2 regions of the Planomonospora alba genome follow, and region 2 is predicted to be linked to the other one. Evidence: predicted binding sites of a transcription regulator. Region 2 holds the regulator's gene; the other holds the start of a gene.
The links. The regulator HspR, encoded in region 2, represses chaperone genes until heat shock. The targets are predictions, from matches to a motif close to ANTTGAGTCNNNNNGACTCAANT.
Positions count from the first base shown of each region.

Region 1: the regulator HspR is predicted to act here: its motif matches at 2,214-2,236, upstream of lon (endopeptidase La).

Region 1 is NZ_BAAAUT010000024.1:7,412-11,822, forward strand. It holds gene lon (endopeptidase La) at 1-2,200, opposite strand, end outside; gene ABD823_RS15990 (sensor histidine kinase) at 2,380-3,774, shown strand; gene ABD823_RS15995 (response regulator) at 3,805-4,411, shown strand, end outside.
Region 2 is NZ_BAAAUT010000011.1:28,454-32,864, reverse strand. It holds gene dnaK (molecular chaperone DnaK) at 1-492, shown strand, start outside; gene grpE (nucleotide exchange factor GrpE) at 521-1,138, shown strand; gene dnaJ (molecular chaperone DnaJ) at 1,167-2,351, shown strand; gene ABD823_RS08540 (heat shock protein transcriptional repressor HspR) at 2,354-2,701, shown strand; gene clpB (ATP-dependent chaperone ClpB) at 2,736-4,411, shown strand, end outside.

The DNA.
Region 1 (4,411 bases), on a different contig from region 2:
CCAGCAGCTTCTGCTTGACCCCGCCGATCGGCAGCACCCGGCCGGTGAGGGAGACCTCGCCGGTCATCGCCACGTCCGCGCGGACCGGGCGGCCCGACAGCAGCGAGGCCAGGGCCGTGGTCATGGTGATGCCCGCGGAGGGGCCGTCCTTGGGGACCGCGCCGGCCGGGAAGTGGATGTGCACCGAGCGGTCCTTGAGCGAGGCGACCGGCAGCTCCAGCTCCGCGCCGCGCGAGCGCAGGTAGGAGAGCGCGATCTGCGCCGACTCCTTCATCACGTCGCCGAGCTGGCCGGTCAGGGTCAGCCCGGTGGGGCCGGTCTCCGGGTCGGCCAGCGACGCCTCCACGTAGAGGACGTCGCCGCCCGCGCCGGTGACCGCCAGGCCGGTGGCCACGCCCGGCACCGCCGTACGCTGGCGGGACTCCGGCAGCGAGGACTCCGGGACGTGCCGCGGCCGGCCGAGGTAGGCGACCAGGTCGTCCGCGGCCACCGTCACCGGCAGCCCGGCCTCGCCGAGCGCCGCCTGCGCGGCGACCTTGCGCAGGACCCGGGCGATCGAGCGCTCCAGGGAGCGGACCCCGGCCTCCCGGGTGTACTCCCCCGCGATGCGGCGCAGCGCGTCGTCGCCGACCGCGACGTCCTCGGCGGTCAGCCCGGCCTTCTCCAGCTGGCGCGGGAGCAGGTGGTCGCGGGCGATCGCGACCTTCTCGTCCTCGGTGTAGCCGTCGAGCGTGACGACCTCCATGCGGTCCAGCAGCGGGCCGGGGATCGCCTCCAGCACGTTGGCGGTCGCCAGGAAGAGCACGTCGGACAGGTCGAGCTCGACCTCCAGGTAGTGGTCGCGGAAGGTGTGGTTCTGCGCGGGGTCGAGCACCTCCAGCAGCGCCGCGGTCGGGTCGCCCCGGTAGTCGGAGCCGACCTTGTCGATCTCGTCGAGGAGCACCACGGGGTTCATCGAGCCGGCCTCGCGGATCGCCCGGACGATCCGGCCGGGCAGCGCGCCGACGTAGGTGCGGCGGTGGCCGCGGATCTCGGCCTCGTCACGCACGCCGCCGAGGGCGACCCGGACGAACTTGCGGCCCATCGCGCGGGCGACGGACTCGCCGAGGGAGGTCTTGCCGACCCCGGGAGGGCCGGCCAGGGCGAGCACGGCGCCGCTGCGCCGCCCGCCCACCGCGCCGAGGCCCTTGGCGGCGCGGCGGCCCCGGACGGCGAGGTACTCGATGATGCGGTCCTTGACGTCGTCGAGACCGGTGTGGTCGGCGTCGAGGACCTCGCGGGCCGCGGCGATGTCGTAGGAGTCCTCGGTCCGGGTGTTCCACGGGATGTCGAGGACGGTGTCGAGCCAGGTGCGGATCCAGCCGGTCTCGGGGGACTGGTCGGAGGTCCGCTCCAGCTTGGCGACCTCCTTGAGCGCGGCCTCGCGCACCTTCTCGGGCAGGTCGGCGGCCTCGACGCGGGCGCGGTAGTCCTCCTCCTCGGTCTCCGGGGAGGAGCCGTTGAGCTCGGCCAGCTCCTTGCGGACCGCGGCGAGCTGCTGGCGGAGCAGGAACTCGCGCTGCTGCTTCTCCATGCCCTCCTGGACGTCCTTGCGGATCGTCTCGGCCACGTCCAGCTCGGCCAGGTGCTCGCGGGACCACTCGATCAGCATCGCCAGGCGCTCGGCCGGGTCGGCGGTCTGGAGGATCTCGACCTTGCGCGCGGTGGTGAGCCAGGGCGCGTAGCCGGAGTTGTCAGCCAGCAGCGACGGGTCGTCCATCTGGTTGAGCGCGTCGACCACCTGCCAGGCGCCCCGCTTCTGCAGGATCGTGGTGGCCAGCGCCTTGTACTCCCTGGCGAGCTCCTGGGCGCGCTCGCCCGCCTCGACGGGGTCGATCCTGCTCGCCTGCACCCACAGCGCCGCGCCGGGGCCGGTGGTGCCGGCGCCCACGCGGATCCGGTCGACGCCGCGCACCACGGCCACGGGCTCGCCGCCGGGCAGCCTGCCGATCTGCTCCACGACCGCCCGGACGCCGACGGCGCCGTAGTGCCCGTCGATCCGCGGGACGAGGAGGACCTCGGGGGTGTTCTCGTCGAGGGCCCGGGCCGCGTCGATCGCGGCCCTGACCTCGTTCGCCGACAGGTTCAGGGGGACCACCATGCCCGGCAGCACGACCTCGTCGTCGAGCGGAAGGACCGGGAGGTTCAAGCTCTCACTCATCTGCGCTCCATGGGGTTGAGTTATACCGACTCAATTAACAGGAGCCTCCGAATGTTCCCGGACTTGAGTCTTTTCGCTGTGAGCGATCGTAATCCTGTAATCATCACCCCGTGGAGGGACGCGGCGAGCCCCTCCACGGGGTGATGCGGGGCGATGATCACCGTCCCTAGACTGGCCGGATGACCTCCCCTCCCGCCCCGCGGGACCGGGCCCGCAGCCCGCTGGCCCGGCTGGCGCACGCGCTCGCCGCCGCGCTGTGGAAAGGCAGGGCCGACCCTCCGCATCCCCGCTCCCGGTGGCTGGCCCCCCGCGTGCCGGGCTTCCTGGGACTGCTCCCGTTCCGCACGGTCGACCTGGTCCTGCTGGCCGACCTCGTGCTGGCCTTCATCCTGTTCAGCGCCGTGCAGTCGATGCTGTGGAGCGACACGGCGCACCTGCCGGAGCCGCTGGGCTGGGGGGAGATCCAGTTCGCCGCCGCCTGCTCCGCGCTCCCGCTGGCGCTGCGCGACCGCCTCCCCCTGGCGGCCTGGCGGCTCGCCGCGGTGCTGACCCCGGCGGGGGTCCTCACCCGTCTGCAGGCCCTGGACACGCCTTACTCCACCGACACCGTGATCTCGTACCTGCTTGTCGTCTACGCGGTCGCGGTCCGCTGCGAGCGGCACGTCACCATCGGCGTGTGGCTCTTCTCCGCCGCCGGCGTGTGGTTCGTCCAGGTGCAGAGCGACCAGACCGGCGTGACCGTCGTCGGCATGGGCCTGGTGACCGCGGCCGTCCTGCTCGGCTACAACGTCCGGGCCAGGCGCACCGCGGTCAGGCGTCTGGTCGAGGAGGAACGGCGCAGCGAACGGGCGCTGGCCGGGCAGGCCGTGCTGGAGGAGCGGGCCAGGATCGCCCGGGAGCTGCACGACATCGTGGCCCACCACATGTCGGTGATCGCCATCCAGGCGGAGGCCGTGCCGCTGAGGGCGCGCGGGGACGCGCGGCTGCTGGAGGAGGGGCTGGCGGAGATCCGCGCGCTCTCCCTGACCGCCATGAACGAGATGCGGCGGGTCCTGGGCGTGCTGCGCGACGCCGACGGGGCGCGCGACACCGCGCCGCAGCCGGGGCTCGGCCGGCTGGAGGAGCTGCTCGCCACCGCGCGCTCGGCCGGGCTCGCCGTGACGCCCAGGCTCGGCGGCGGCCTGACCGGGCTGCCCGAGGCGGTGAGTCTGTCGGCCTACCGGATCGTGCAGGAGTCGCTGAGCAACGCGATGCGGCACGCGCCCGGCTCGGCCGTCACGGTGGAGATCCGCAGGTCCGCCGACGAGCTGCACATCCACGTGGCGAACGGCACCGCCGGACGCCCGGCCGCCGGGCCGGGCCCGCGTGCCGGCTCCGGCTCCGGCTCCGGCTCCGGCTCCGGCTCCGGCTCCGGCTCCGAAAAAGCGTCCCCGCACGCGGGGCACGGCCTGATCGGCATGCGGGAGCGGGCGGCCGTGCTCGGCGGGCGGCTCTGGGCCGGACCGGTGGGCAACGGGTTCGCCGTCACCGCCATACTGCCGATCACACAGGACGAGCCGGCGGCCACGGTCTGACGGCCTCAATCCCCCCATTGGAGGCGATCGGTGACGATCCGGGTGCTCATCGCGGACGACCAGGGCATGGTGCGGACGGGCTTCACCGTCTTCCTCGGCGCCCAGCCGGACATGGAGGTCGTGGGCGAGGCCGCCGACGGCCGCGAGGCCGTGGCGCGGACGGCGGAGCTCCGGCCCGACGTCGTGCTGATGGACGTGCGCATGCCCGTCATGGACGGCCTGGCCGCGACGCGGGAGATCCTCTCCTCCGGACAGTACGGCGAGCACGCCCCGAAGATCCTGATCCTGACCACCTTCGACCTCGACGACTACGTCTACGAGGCGCTGCGGGCCGGGGCCAGCGGGTTCCTGCTCAAGGACGCCTCCGCGCAGCAGCTGGCCGAGGCCGTCCGGGTGGTGGCGGCCGGGGAGGCGCTGCTGGCGCCCTCGGTGACCCGGCGGCTCATCGCGGAGTTCGCCCGGGTCGGGCCGAGCCGCCCGCGCGTGCGGCCGGGCGACATCACCGAGCGGGAGACCGAGGTGCTCGCCCTCGTCGCCCGCGGCCTGTCCAACCAGGAGATCGCCGCCGAGCTCGTGCTGTCCGAGCAGACCGTCAAGACGCACGTGGGCCGGATCCTGGCCAAGCTCGGCCTGCGCG
Region 2 (4,411 bases):
AACGTCTCCGCCAAGGACCTCGGCACCGGCAAGGAGCAGACGATGACCATCACCGGCGGCTCCGCGCTGCCGAAGGAGGACATCGAGCGCATGATGCGCGAGGCCGAGTCCTACGCGGAGGAGGACAAGCGCCGCCGCGAGGAGGCCGAGACGCGCAACAACGCCGACTCGCTCGTCTACCAGACGGAGAAGTTCCTCAGCGACAACGCCGACAAGGTGCCGGACGACGTCAAGACCGAGGTCACCGACGCCGTCGCCGAGGTGAAGAAGGCGCTGGAGGGCACCGACACGGCCGCCATCCGCACCGCCGCGGAGAAGCTCGCCGCCGTCAGCCAGAAGATGGGTTCGGCGATCTACGCCCAGGCGCAGGGAGCCGGGGCCCAGCCCGGCGCCGGTGCCGAGGACGCGGCCGGCGACCAGCGGGCCGACGAGGACGTGGTCGAGGCGGAGATCGTGGACGACGAGCCGAAGCGCGAGAACGACGCGAAGTGACGGCAGGCGAGCCGAGGGGAGCACGACCGTGAACACGCGTGAGAACGGTTCCGGGGAGGAGCCCGTGATCCGCGACAACCGGAAGATCGACCCGGAGACCGGGCAGCCCCGCGCGAACGGCGAGGCGGAGCAGGAGCGGGCCGGCCAGGCCGCCGGGGCTCCGGAGACCGGCAAGCCCGGCTCCGCGGCCGACCCGGCCGCCGTCGAGCTGGCCACCCAGCTCGCCGAGCGCACGGCGGACCTGCAGCGCCTGCAGGCGGAGTACTCCAACTACCGCAAGCGGGTCGAGCGGGACCGCATGCTGATCAAGGAGCAGGCCGTGGCCGGCGCGCTGACCGAGCTGCTCCCGGTCCTGGACGACATCGGCCGGGCCCGTGACCACGGAGAGCTCACCGGGGGCTTCGCCAAGGTGGCCGAGGCGCTGGAGTCGGTCCTCGGCAAGCTGGGACTCAGCCCCTTCGGCTCCAAGGGCGACCTGTTCGACCCGGAGGTGCACGAGGCGCTGATGCACAGCTACTCGGCCGACGTCACCGAGCCGACCTGCGTGGAGATCCTGCAGCCCGGCTACCGGATCGGCGAGCGCGTCCTCCGCCCCGCGCGGGTCGCGGTCGCCGAGCCCGGTGAGCCCGAGTCGAACGACGACTGATCCACCCCCTCTTGGAGAAGGAAGACAGATGAGCACCAAGGACTACCTGGAGAAGGACTACTACGCCGTCCTTGGTGTGCCCAAGTCCGCCACCGCCGAAGAGATCAAGAAGGCGTACCGGAAGCTGGCCAGGCAGTACCACCCGGACGCCAACCAGGGCAGTTCCGAGACCGAGGCGAAGTTCAAGGAGGTCTCCGAGGCCTACGACGTCCTGTCCGACGCCAAGCGCCGCAAGGAGTACGACGAGGCGCGCGCGCTGTTCGGATCGGGACTCGGCGGTTACGCGGGTGCCGGAGGGGGTGCCCGCGGGGGCGGGTTCCCCTTCGACCTGGGGGACCTGTTCGGCGGCACCGCCCAGCAGGGCGCCGGGGACCGCATCGGCGACCTCTTCGGCGGCCTGTTCGGCGGCCGGGGCGGCGCCACCCGCCCCGGCGGCACCACCAGGCGGGCCCGGCGCGGCCAGGACGTCGAGTCGGAGGTGACGCTCTCCTTCACCGAGGCGGCGGAGGGCACCACCGTCTCGCTCCGGCTCACCAGCTCCTCCTCCTGCGGCGCCTGCGCCGGCACCGGCGCCAAGGCCGGGACCACCCCGCGGGTCTGCCCGACCTGCGAGGGCACCGGCGCGGCCAGCCGGAACCTGGGCAACTTCGCCTTCTCCGAGCCGTGCCGCGACTGCAAGGGCCGCGGCCTGCTGGTCGACGACCCGTGCCCGGTCTGCGACGGGAGCGGACGGGGCAGGAGCACCCGCACCATCCAGGCCCGTATCCCGGCCGGGGTCGGCGACGGCCAGCGCATCAAGCTCAAGGCGAAGGGCGCGCCCGGCGAGAACGGCGGTCCGGCCGGCGACCTGTACGTCCAGGTCCACGTCAAGCCGCACCCGGTCTTCGGGCGCTCCGGCGAGAACCTGACGGTCACCGTGCCGGTCACCTTCACCGAGGCGGCCCTCGGCGCGGAGATCAAGGTGCCGACCCTCAAGGGCATGCCGGTCACCCTGCGCATCCCGCCGGGCACCCCGAACGGCCGCACCTTCCGGGTCCGCGGCCGCGGGGTCACCCGCAAGGACGGCACCAAGGGCGACCTGCTCGTCACGGTCGAGGTCCTGGTGCCGCAGAAGCTCGACGACAAGGCACGCTCCGTCCTGGAGGAGTTCCGCGACGCCACCTCCGGCGGTGACCCGCGCGCCGAGCTGATCCAACAGGCCAGAAGCGAGTAGCCATGGACGCCAACTACTTCGATCTGTCGGATGACACCCCTGTCTACGTGATCTCGGTGGCCGCCCAGCTGTCGGGGCTGCACCCGCAGACCCTTCGGCAGTACGACCGCCTCGGCCTGGTCAGGCCGGGCCGTACGGCGGGCCGCGGGCGGCTCTACTCCACCCGCGACATCCTGATGCTCCGCGAGGTCCAGCGGCTCTCCCAGGAGGAGGGCATCAACCTCGCGGGCATCAAGCGGATCCTGGAGTTGGAGAACGAAGTCATGCGCCTGCGCGAGGAGAACCACCGCCTGCGCGCGGAGGTCGCGACGATCCGCGCCCTGATCCAGTACCAGCTACCACCCGCCTGACACCCGCAGCCACCACGACCGGGGGGACTGTCCCATGGACTACAAGCTGACGCAGAAGAGCCAGGAGGCGGTCTCCTCCGCCATCCGGCGCGCCGCCGCCGAGGGCAACCCGGAGGTCGCCCCGGTCCACCTGTTCGCGGCCCTGCTCGCCCAGACCGGCGGCACCGCCGTACCCCTGCTGGAGGCCGTCGGCGCCGACGCCAAGCAGCTGCGCACCGAGGCGGAGACGCAGCTGGCGGCCCTGCCGAAGGCGCAGGGCTCGACGGTCAGCGCCCCCACCAGCTCCCGGCAGCTGCTCGCCGTGCTGCACACCGCGGCCGAGCGGGCCCGCCGTCTGGAGGACGAGTACGTCTCGACCGAGCACCTGATGGTCGGGCTGGCCGCCGACGGCGGCCCGGTCGCCGAGCTGCTGAGGTCGCGCGGGGCCGGCCCGGACGCGCTGCTGGAGGCCTTCGAGAAGGTGCGCGGGCGCGCCAAGGTCACCAGCGAGACCCCCGAGGACACCTACCAGGCGCTGCAGAAGTACGGCGTGGACCTGACCGAGCGGGCCCGCGCCGGCAAGCTCGACCCGGTGATCGGCCGCGACACGGAGATCCGCCGGGTGGTGCAGGTGCTCAGCCGCCGCACCAAGAACAACCCCGTGCTCATCGGCGAGCCCGGCGTGGGCAAGACCGCGGTCGTGGAGGGTCTGGCCCAGCGGATCGTCGCCGGCGACGTGCCCTCCAGCCTGAAGGACAAGCGCCTGATCGCCCTCGACCTGAGCGCGATGGTCGCCGGCGCCAAGTTCCGCGGCGAGTTCGAGGAGCGCCTCAAGGCCGTGCTCAACGAGATCAAGGAGAGCGAGGGGCAGGTCGTCACCTTCATCGACGAGCTGCACACCATGGTCGGCGCGGGCGCGGCCGAGGGCGCCATGGACGCGGGCAACATGCTCAAACCCATGCTGGCCCGCGGCGAGCTGCGGATGATCGGCGCGACCACGCTCGACGAGTACCGCGAGCGCATCGAGAAGGACCCAGCGCTGGAGCGCCGCTTCCAGCAGGTCTACGTGGGCGAGCCCTCCGTCGAGGACACCATCGCGATCCTGCGCGGCCTCAAGGGCCGCTACGAGGCGCACCACCAGGTCCAGATCTCCGACGGCGCGCTGGTCGCCGCCGCCGCGCTCTCCGACCGCTACATCACCTCCCGGTTCCTGCCCGACAAGGCGATCGACCTCATCGACGAGGCGGCCTCCCGGCTCCGCATGGAGATCGACTCCCGTCCCGTGGAGATCGACCAGCTCCAGCGGAACGTCGACCGGATGATGATGGAGGAGCTGGCGCTCGCCAAGGAGACCGACGAGAGCAGCCGGCAGCGGCTGGAGCGGCTCCGCGCCGAGCTGGCCGACCGCAAGGAGGAGCTGAACGCCCTGGTGGCCCGTTGGGAGCGGGAGAAGGCCGGGCTCAACCGGGTCGGCGACCTGAAGAAGCAGCTCGACGAGGCCCGCAGCGCGGCCGAGCGGGCCCAGCGCGACGGCGACTTCGAGACCGCCTCCCGGCTGATGTACGGCGAGGTGCCCCGGCTGGAGGCCGAGCTGGCCGAGGCCAGCACGGTGGCGGAGCCGCAGGACGCCATGGTCAAGGAGGAGGTCGGCCCCGACGACATCGCCGAGGTCATCTCGTCCTGGACGGGCATCCCGGCCGGCCGCCTGCTGGAGGGCGAGACCGCCAAGCT